Regions from separate parts of the Kitasatospora sp. NPDC098652 genome, predicted to be linked through region 2. Evidence: riboswitches for the same ligand, from Rfam matches in the RefSeq annotation. Region 2 holds a riboswitch; the other holds the start of a gene.

Region 1 (5,183 bases), on a different contig from region 2:
GCGGCGCGGAGAGCTGGACGTGGTCGAGAGCCGTGATCACTGCGGCCTCCTATCGGGTCTGCTGCCGGGCGGCGGTGACCAGCAGCCGGGCGGTCGGGGTGGGCAGGCCGAGGTGGTCGGCGATCCACTGGGGGTCGTGCCCGTGGGTGGCGAACACCCAGGCGGTGTAGAGCCGGTTGAGGCCGGGGGCGTCGGGGCCGAGCAGGAGCGGGCGGACCTGCTCCATCGGGAAGCCCTCCAGCGAGCGGGCGCTGAACCACTGGGCGTCGTCCTCCCCGAGGGCACCGGCGCGGCCGGTGGGCGGCCGGCCCGCCCGCTGCCGGCTGTGGGCCAGCAGCAGGGCGAGCAGCAGCCCGACGGCGGAGCCGCCGATGAGCACGCCGGAGAGGAACAGGCGCAGCGGGGCCGGGGCGACGCCGAGGGCGGCGACCTGGAGGGCCAGGAGGAGCATGGCGACACAGAGCGCCGTACCTCGGCCGGTCCAGGGGAACAGGGCGGTTCTGGTCATGCGGTGTCCTCCTCCGGTGGTGTCGGCGGTGCTGCGGCGGGGCCGGCCTCAGGCGGCGCGGACCAGCCGGGGGTCGTACTTGTAGCCGATCTGGCGGACGGTGGCGATCGCCTCCCGGTGGCCGGGGCCGAGCTTGCGGCGGATCCGGGCGATGTGGGTGGCGATGGTGCGGGTGTCGCCGGTGTCGGGCCGGCCCCAGACGGACTCCATCAGCTGGCGGCGGGAGTGCACCCGCAGCGGGTTGCCGACCAGGTGGGCGAGCAGCTCGAACTCCAGGTAGGGAAGGTCGAGTTGATGGCCGTCGACGGTGACGGTGCGCTGCTCCGGGTCGACCACCAGGCCGGGGTCCGGGCTGGGGACGGGCCGTGGGGCCGGGGCGGGGGCGGCGGTGGTGTGGTCCGAGAAGATGGCGTCGAGCCTGCGGTAGCGCACGGCCATGGCGGATGCTCCTTCGTCGGGTCGAAGTGAGAGTCGAAGTGAGAGTCGAAGTGAGAGTCGAAGTGAGAGTCGAAGTGAGAGGGGGGGAGGAGAGTCGGTGGGGTGGCTCAGGTCAGTGGTTCAGCGCGGTCTGCACGATCTTGACGATCACCATCACCATCGCGACCAGCAGGTAGGCCCGCAGGGCGCCCATGCCGATCTTGCGGGCGGTGGACATCACCGGCTTCTCCAGGGTTTCCAGCGGGGGCATCCGCCAGTTCTCCCGGCCGGTGCGGTCGATCGGGTCCTCCTTGGTGCCGCGGCGGCCGGAGAGGAAGGAGTACCCGGCGACCAGGACGCCCGCCACCCCGCAGCCGGCCATGATCCGCAGGATCGCGTCCGAGCTGATCTCCGGCCAGACGACGGCCGCGGTGAGGATCAGCGAGAGGGTGACCAGGATGCCGACCACGGCGGCGGTGAAGGCGTTGGTCCTGGGACCGTTCACCCAGGGGCCGAGCACGGCCTTGTCGTTGCAGAGCAGCAGCAGGAAGACGGTGGCGGAGGGCAGCAGCACCCCGGCCAGCACCTGGACGAACTGGGTCATCAGGCCCTGCAGGTACCCGGTGGACAGCAGGGTGATGGCGGCCGCCGCGATCACCAGGCCCGCGTAGACGCCGTAGAAGCCCTTGGCGCCCTTGACCCCGCGGTGCAGGGAGTGCTTGATGCCGAGGACGTCGCCGATGGCGTAGGCGGTGGAGAGCGAGACGGCGAAGGCGCCGATGATCGAGGCGTCCAGCAGGGCGATCGCGAACAGCACGCCCGCCAGGTGGCCGGCCTTGTCCTCGATGCCCTTGGCGACGGCACCGGCGTCGGAGAACTGGCCGAAGCCGTCGGTGCCGGCGAAGGCGGCGGCGGTGAAGCCCATCATGGCGGCGGCGCCGATGATCACGATCGCGATGCCGATCCAGAGGTCGGCCTTCTCGTACTTCATGAAGCGCGGGGTGATCCGCTTGTCGATGACGTACGACTGCTGGAAGAACAGCTGCCAGGGGGCGACGGTGGTGCCGACGATCGAGATGATGACCAGCATGACCGCGGCCAACTCGCCCGCGCCGCCCGGCATCTGCGGCACCACGAAGTCGTGGGCCAACTGCGAGGTCTTCGGGTGGACCATGAAGTAGATCGGCACCAGCAGCAGCGAGCCGACGCACAGGGTCACCGCGACCCGCTCGAAGCGCTGGAAGGAACCGGTGAAGGCCGAGGCGATGATGATCGCCGCCGCCAGCACCACCGAGGCGACCTTGGGCAGGCCCAGGTAGCCGGCCGCGAGCGTGACGCCGATGAACTCGGTGACCAGGGTGAGGGCGTTGAGCAGGAAGAGGTCGATGACGCTGAACGCGCCCCAGAACTTGCCGAACCGCTCCAGGATCAGCCGGGCGTGGCCGACGCCGGTGACCGCGCCCAGGCGCAGCACCATCTCCTGGTTGACGTACAGCACGGGCACCAGCATCAGCAGTGTCCACAGCAGTTGGGTGCCGTAGTTCTGGCCGGCCTGGCCGTAGGTGGAGAAGGCACCGGCGTCGTTGTCGCCGACCATCACGATCAGGCCGGGGCCGACGATCGCCAGCAGGGTCCTGAGTCTCGCCGACAGGCCGTGGCGCGGTGCGTCGTCGTCGAGGCGGATGGTGCCGAGCGCACCCTTGATGTCGCCGACGTGGGCGTCGTCCAGCACGGCCGAACGCGGCTGCGGGACTGTGGAGTTGAGTGTGGCGTTGGTGGTCATGACGTTCCTCCCGTGGACCCCGGGACAGGCGGGGTGATGGGGGCGCGCAGCAGTGACTCCCCTGCGTGCGGGCACGGCGAAGCCGCGTGCGGGGGTGAGCAGTGCGGACGTGTCGTCGGACGCAGTGCTGACGCACCGTCTGATGTGCGCGCAGGGAAGGTTGTTACCGCATGCCGGAGGTGTACGAGGACAGGCGGGGGCGGGGGCTACTGTGGCCCGGACTACTGCAGTCCATGTCTCTCGCCTCCTCCCGGTCGGCGCACCCCGTGGTGCGTGTCATCGACGCGGCAAGGAGCTCGCCGGCGCGCGGAACGGCCACCGGTTCACCCCAACTCGTCAGAGCTTTGGCACTCCACGGCGTGTCCGACCCGCCCGGGCCGGAAGCCACTTCGGATCAACCCTTAGGTCGGGAAGATCTGTCCTAACCCTGGGCGTCTCTCGACGTCGTCGGATCAGTGGCCTGTGTCCGTGAAGAAGCCTCACCGAACGAGGTGCCTTCTTCAAACCTCCAGAAGCATAGACCGGCGGGAGCGCGATACTTGCGCACTTGGTAGAACCTTTACCTTTGCCGAGGCGTGACAGCCGTCCGGGTGACGCGGGTTTGGGCGCCACGTGACGACGGAACGACTTCCCGCCGGATCCGTACCCGCACACGCAGCTGAGGGGTGGCATGGCGACCGCAGGCTCCCAGACCGCAGGACCTCCGGGGGCTCCCCGGCGAGCGAAGGCGCTGGCGCTCGCCCGGCGCCCGAAGCTCTGGCTCTTCCCCGGCGTGCTGTGCGTCCTGGTGGCCGCACTGCTCTCGCTGCTCTACCTGGGCGGCATCGTCAACCCGAGCGGTCACCTGCACCGGCTGCCGATCGCCCTGGTGAACGCCGACCAGGCCCCGCCCCCGCCCGGCCAGCCGGTCAACCTCGGCACCCAGCTGGCCCGCGCCGTGGTGGCCGGGACCCCGGACGACACCGTCCACTGGCGCCAGACCGACGACGCGGGCGCCCGCGACCTGCTCGCCGCCGGCAAGGTCTACGGCGTGCTGCTCGTCCCCGCCGACTTCACCGCCACCGTCACCGCGCTCGCCACCGGCGGGGCCACCCACCGGCCCACCCTCACCGTCCTCACCAACCCCGGCCTGGGTAGCCTCGGCTCCTCGATCGCCGCCCAGATCGCCCAGAACGCCGCCCACCAGGCCTCGGTCGCGGCCGGGCAGCGGCTGCTGGCCGCCGTACCGGCCCAGGGCGGCCCGGGCACCCAGGGCCCGGACACCGGCGCCACCGCCCGACTGCTGCTCGCCGACCCGTTCGCCGTCACCACCCAGGTCGGCCACCCGATCGGCAGCCACAGCGGCCTCGGGCTGAGCGCCTTCTACTTCACCCTGCTCGCCGTGCTGACCGGCTTCATCGGCGGCAACATCATCCACAACGGCGTCGACACCGCGCTCGGCTACAGCGACAGCGAGATCGGCCCCTGGCACACCCGCCGCCCGACCGTCCCGATCAGCCGCACCCAGACCCTGCTGCTCAAGATGCTGATGACCGCCGGGATCATGCTGGTCACCACCTCCCTGGTGCTGCTCTGCGCGGTCGGGATCCTCGGCATGGACGCCCCGCACCAGGCGCTGCTCTGGGTGTTCGCCTACTGCGCCAGCCTGGCCGTCGGCCTCGGCGTGCAGGCGATCAACGCCGCGTTCGGCGGGATCGGGCAGCTGGTGTCCATGTTCGTGTTCATCGCGCTCGCCCTGCCGTCCTCCGGGGCGACCGTCCCGCTCCAGGCGGTGCCCGGCTTCTACCGCTTCCTGGCCGTCTTCGAGCCGATGCGGCAGCTGAGCGACGGCATCCGGGCGATCCTCTTCTTCGACGCCCGCTCGGACGCCGGGCTGGCCCGCGGCTGGGTCATGATCGCCGTCGGGGCGGCGCTGGCCCTGGCCTTCGGCTTCGGGATGACCCGCTACTACGACCGCAAGGGCCTGCACCGCTGGACGCCCCAGCCCTCGGAGTAGCCACTCCTCGGGCCCGGTGACGGTCAGGCCTTGGTGACGGTCAGGCCTTGGTGACGGTCAGGCCTTGGTGACGGTCAGGCCTTGGTGACGGTCAGGCCCTGGTGACGGTCACCTTGAGGTGCTTCATGATCGGCTGGTCGCTCTGGGTGCTGTGGTCGCCGATCGCGCACAGCACGTTCAGCTCCGGCATGTAGCCGGCCGCGCAGCCGCGCGGGATGTCGTACGGGACGGCCAGGTAGCCGTGCACCGAGCGGGTGGAGCCGTCCCGGGCGGTGCTGGTGATGTCCACCGGGTCGAACTCGGCGATGCCGCGCTCGCGCATGTCGTCCGGGTTGAGGAAGACCAGGGTGCGCAGGTTCTGCACGCCCCGGTAGCGGTCGTTGTCCGAGTAGATGGTGGTGTTCCACTGGTCGTGCGAGCGCATCGTGCCGAGCGCCAGGGTGCCCGGCGCGGGGACGACGTCGGGCAGCGGGGCGGCG
Region 2 (5,183 bases):
CAGCCCGATCAGGGTGTAGCGGGCGGGGTCGGAGCCGTGGCCGAGCACGGCCGCGAGGACGGTGCTCACGGCGACGAGCACCGCCTGGGCGGCGACGGCGGCGGTCAGCAGGTGCCCCCGGTGGCCGGGCAGGTGCCGGGCCAGGTGGCCGCCGGCCAGGGCGCCGAGCACGAAGGCGGCCAGGGCGGCCAGCGAGGCGGTGGCGGACAGGCCGGGGGCACCGGCCAGGGCGAAGCCGAGGAAGACCACGTTGCCGGTCATGTTGGCGACGAAGACGTGTCCGAGCTCCAGGTAGCTGACCGCGTCCACCACCCCGGTGACCAGCGTCAGCACCAGCAGCATCGGCACCAACGGCCCGTGCTCGGGGTCGGCTTTCAGCATCGGACGGCCTCCCGGAGGGTACGTGTGACGGTCCGTCCGTTCTACTACCTCGGCGTGCTCAGGCGAGCGCAGGGCTGCCCGGGTCGTCCGACTCGTCGTCCAGGTGCCAGTGCAGGTCCCGGACGCCGGGCTCCAGCGAAAGCCGGCTGACGACCTGCTCCAGCGCGGGGGCCACCTGCCCGCCGATCGCCACGGTGGCCCGCAGGCTGGTGGCGTCGCCCTCCTCGGTGCGGCGGGCGCGCAGGCCGGTCGGGGCGAGGCCCGAGGCGGTCAGGGCCTGGAGCAGCAGGGCGCGGATGTGGGTCTCGGACTTGCGGTCGCACTCCACGTGGACGGTGGCCCGGACGGTGGAGTCCGGGTCGCTGCCGGACTGCGGGGAGCGGTCGAGCAGCCGGCCGGCCGGGCGCAGCACCAGGTGGACGGCGAGCACCGCGAAGGTGCCGAGGGCGGCGAGCTCCAGCTTGCCGGAGGCGGCCAGCACCCCGACCGCGGCCGAACACCACAGCGTGGCGGCGGTGTTGAGGCCGCGTACACCGGCCCCGTCGCGCAGGATCACGCCACCGCCGAGGAAGCCGATGCCGGAGACCACGTAGGAGGCGACCCGGGTGGGGCTGCCGGTGTCGCCGACCGCCTCGCTGTACAGGACGAACAGGGTGGCGCCGGCGGCGACCAGGGCGTTGGTCCGCAGGCCGGCCATCCGGGCCCGCCACTGGCGCTCGATGCCGATCAGCGCGCCGCAGGCGACGCCGGTGGCGAGCCGGACCAGGAACTCGACGGTGGTCAGGGTGTGCACGACGGCACCTCCTCCAAGGGATTGCAGCAGGGGAAGTAAGGGACCACAGGGATCACGGGAAGCACGGGCCGGGGGAACGGAGGCAGTAGGAACGCACGGGTGGCGAGCCGCTGCCCGCCACCCGTCCGTACGGGCTCCGCTCGGCGGCTCAGTGGTTGAGCGCGGTCTGGACGACCTTGATGATGACCATGACCATCGCGATCAGCAGGTAGGCGCGCAGGGCGCCCATGCCGACCTTGCGGGCGGTGGACATCACCGGCTGGCCCAGCGTCTCCAGCGGGGGCATCCGCCAGTCCTCCCGGCCGGTGCGGTCGATGGGGTCCTCCTTGGTGCCGGTACGGCCGGCGGTGAAGAAGTAGCCCGCGACCAGGACCCCGACCATGCCGCAGCTGCCCATGATCCACAGGATCGCGTCCGAGCTGATGTCCGGCCAGACCACCGAGGCGGTCAGGATCAGCGAGAGCATCACCAGGACGCCGACCACCGTGGAGGTGAAGGCGTTGGTCCGGGGCCCGTTGGCCCAGGGGCCGAGCACGGCCTTGTCGTTGCAGAGCAGCAGCAGGAAGACGGTGGCGGAGGGCAGCAGCACCCCGGCCAGCACCTGGACGAACTGGGTGATCAGGCCCTGGGTGTAGCCGTTGGACAGCAGGGTGATCGTCGCGGCGACGGCCACCAGTCCGGCGTAGACGGCGTAGAAGCCCTTGGCGCCCTTGACCCCGCGGTGCAGGGAGTGCTTGATGCCGAAGACGTCGCCGATGGCGTAAGCGGTGGAGAGCGAGACGGCGAAGGCGCCGATGATCGAGGCGTCCAGCAGGGCGATGGCGAACAGTACGCCCGCCAGGTGGCCGGCCTTGTCCTCGATGCCCTTGGCGACGGCGGCCGTGTCGGAGAACTGGCCGAAGCCGTCGGTGCCGGCGAAGGCCGCCGCCGTGAGGCCGATCAGCGCGGCGGCGCCGATGATCACGATCGCGATGCCGATCCACAGGTCGACCTTCTCGTACTTCATGAAACGCGGGGTGATCCGCTTGTCGATGACGTACGACTGCTGGAAGAACAGCTGCCAGGGGGCGACGGTGGTGCCGACGATCGAGATGATGACCATCATGACGGCCGCGAGCTGGCCGGCACCGCCGGGCATCTGCGGCGTCACGAAGTCGTGCGCCATCTGCGAGGTCTTGGGGTGGACCATGAAGTAGATCGGGACCAGCAGCAGCGAGCCGACGCAGAGCGTGATGGCGACCCGCTCGAAGCGCTGGAAGGAGCCGGTGAAGGCCGAGGCGATGATGATCGCCGCCGCCAGGACCACGGAGAGGACCTTGGGCAGGCCCAGGTACCCGGCCGCCATGGTGACGCCGATGAACTCGGTGACCAGCGTGAGGGCGTTGAGCAGGAAGAGGTCGATGACGCTGAACGCGCCCCAGAACCTGCCGAACCGCTCCAGGATCAGCCGGGCGTGGCCGACGCCGGTGACCGCGCCCAGCCGCAGCACCATCTCCTGGTTGACGTACAGCACCGGGACGAGCAGGAGCAGTGTCCACAGCAGCTGGGTGCCGTAGTTCTGGCCGGCCTGGCCGTAGGTGGAGAAGGCGCCGGCGTCGTTGTCGCCGACCATCACGATCAGGCCGGGGCCGACGATCGCCAGCAGGGTCTTGAGCCGGGCGGAGAGTCCGTGGCGGGGGGTGGTGTCGTCGAGCCGGATGGTGCCGAGCGCGCCCTTGATGTCGCCGACGTGGGCCTCGTCCAGCACGGCGGACTTGGCGGGCGCGACGGGCGCTGCGGGAGCGACGGGCGCCGCGGGGGCGGTGGCGGCGGTGGGGACCTTCGGGTCCAGCATCACGTTGGTCATGGCGGGGCCTCCCTCCCCCTACCTTGAGGGGGCGTCAGGGGGCACGCAGCGGCAAGCCTCCCTGCGGGCGCACGGCATCCACGGCCGTACGGCGACGCTGAGCGGCGGCGGCCGTGCGGGCACGATGATGCTGACGACGCGTCAGTCGACCTGCGTCCGGGCATGGTTGAGCGCAGGACGAAGCGTCGGGTGAACGCGCAGGGAAGGGTTGTTACCGCGTGCCGGAGGTGTTCGAGAGCATGCGGAGGTAGGGGCTACTGTGGCCCGGACTATCGCAGTCCATGTCTCTCGCCTCCTCCCGGTCGGGGGCGCACCGTCTGTGCGCCGCATCACGACACGGCAAGGAGCACACCGGTCTTCGACGACCGGTACACCCCAACTCGTCAGAGCTTTGGCACTCCACGGCGTGTCCAGCCGGATCGGCCGGAAGCCACTTGGGATCAACCCTTAACTCGGGAAGACCTGTCCTGAACCTGGGCGTCTCTCGACGTCGTCGGGTCAGTGGCCTGTGTCCGTGAAGACGCCTCACCGAACGAGGTGCCTTTTCAAACCTCCCAAAGCATAGACCCGGCACGGCGACCCCGAGTCACCTTTTCGGCTGATCTTCGACAGCTTTGTAGAACCTTGACCAAACCTGCGGCGACTTGCTCATCCCCCACCGGCATATATAGTTCACCGACATATGCAGCTGAACAGCTCACGAGGGGGAACCATGTCCCACATCGATCCGAGCCGACCCGCGCCCGTCCTGCAGCTGGCCGGGGTCTCCCGGGTGCACGGCCGCGGCGCCGCCGAGGTGCACGCCCTGCGCGAGGTCGACCTGACCGTCCACGCCGGCGAGTTCGTCGCCGTGATGGGGCCCTCCGGCTCAGGCAAGTCGACCCTGCTCACCCTGGCCGGCGGGCTGGACCTGCCCAGTGGCGGCGAGGTGCTGGTCGAGGGCGTGACCCTCGGCGGCCTCAGCCGGGGCAAGCTCGCCGACCTGCGGCGGCGCTCCGTCGGCTACGTCTTCCAGGACTACAACCTGATCCCGGCGCTCACCGCCGCCGAGAACATCGCGCTGCCGCGCGAACTCGACGGCGTCTCCGGACGCACCGCCCGCCGGGAGGCCCTCGCCGCCCTGGAGGAACTGGGCATCGGCGAGCTGGCCGACCGCTTCCCCGACGACATGTCCGGCGGCCAGCAGCAGCGCGTCGCCATCGCCCGCGCCCTGATCGGCGAACGCCGCCTCGTCCTCGCCGACGAACCCACGGGGGCGCTCGACTCCGCCACCGGCGACGCCGTGCTCGCCGTACTGCGCGCCCGCTGCGACGCCGGGGCAGCCGCCATGATGGTCACCCACGAGGCCTCGCACGCCAGTTGGGCCGACCGGGTGGTCCACCTGCGGGACGGCGCGGTCGCCTCGGAGAGCGTCGGACGCCGCTCCGGCAGCTGCCAGGCCGCCGTCCACCGCTCCCACTCCTTCGGCTCCTTCGGCGAGGTGGCCCGATGAGGTTCGGAGCGTGGAAGCTCGCGCTGCGGATCGCCCGGCGCGACGCCCTGCGGGCCAAGGGGCGCAGCGCCCTGATCGTGGCCATGATCGCGCTGCCCGTGCTCGGCGTCACCGGCGCCGACGTGGTCCACCGCAGCGGCCGGCTGTCCCCCGCCGAGCGGGTCGAGCGGGTGGTGGGCGGCGCGGACGCGCTGGTCACCGCGGTCAGCCCGGGCCAGGCCGTCGAACAGGCCCCGATCGCCGAGGACGGCGCGTTCGCCGTCCAGCCGCGGCCCGGGCAACAGCCCACGCCCGAGCAGCTCAAGGGCGCGAGCACCGACCCGACCGCCCTGGTCGGCTCGCTGCTGCCGCCCGGCAGCGCGCTCACCCCGGTCCGGACCGGTCCGGAGACCGGCGCGAGCTCACCCGAGGGCCTGGTCCGCACCCTCACCGCCGAGGCCGACCTGGGCGACCCGGTCTGGCGCGGCCGGGTCGACCTGGTCAAGGGCCGCGCACCCGGCGCACCGCACGAACTCGCCGTCACCCAGGCCTTCCTGGACCACTCCGGGCTCAGGCTCGGCAGCGACACCACCGTCCAGGGACTGGAGCGGACCACCTTCCGCATCACCGGCCTGGTGGAGTACCCGGACGACCTCAACCGGGTCGAACTCATCGCCCGGCCTGGCGAGTTG

Evidence for each region. A riboswitch is a leader RNA that binds a small molecule or an ion and turns the genes downstream of it on or off. The one in region 2 is predicted to bind magnesium.
Region 1: it holds a riboswitch for magnesium, as region 2 does, so the genes downstream of both, ACIQWA_RS05890 (NRAMP family divalent metal transporter) here and ACIQWA_RS26060 (NRAMP family divalent metal transporter) in region 2, are expected to answer to the same signal.

What each region holds. Positions count from the first base shown of each region.
Region 1 is NZ_JBIWAQ010000002.1:413,812-418,994, reverse strand. Features, by position in the region: gene ACIQWA_RS05900 (hypothetical protein) at 50-508, opposite strand; gene ACIQWA_RS05895 (winged helix-turn-helix domain-containing protein) at 557-946, opposite strand; gene ACIQWA_RS05890 (NRAMP family divalent metal transporter) at 1,059-2,708, opposite strand; M-box (ykoK) riboswitch at 3,029-3,206, opposite strand; gene ACIQWA_RS05885 (YhgE/Pip domain-containing protein) at 3,379-4,704, shown strand; gene ACIQWA_RS05880 (FdhF/YdeP family oxidoreductase) at 4,796-5,183, opposite strand, start outside.
Region 2 is NZ_JBIWAQ010000013.1:82,051-87,233, forward strand. Features, by position in the region: gene ACIQWA_RS26050 (YoaK family protein) at 1-381, opposite strand, end outside; gene ACIQWA_RS26055 (MgtC/SapB family protein) at 440-1,174, opposite strand; gene ACIQWA_RS26060 (NRAMP family divalent metal transporter) at 1,323-3,008, opposite strand; M-box (ykoK) riboswitch at 3,388-3,564, opposite strand; gene ACIQWA_RS26065 (ABC transporter ATP-binding protein) at 3,733-4,512, shown strand; gene ACIQWA_RS26070 (FtsX-like permease family protein) at 4,509-5,183, shown strand, end outside.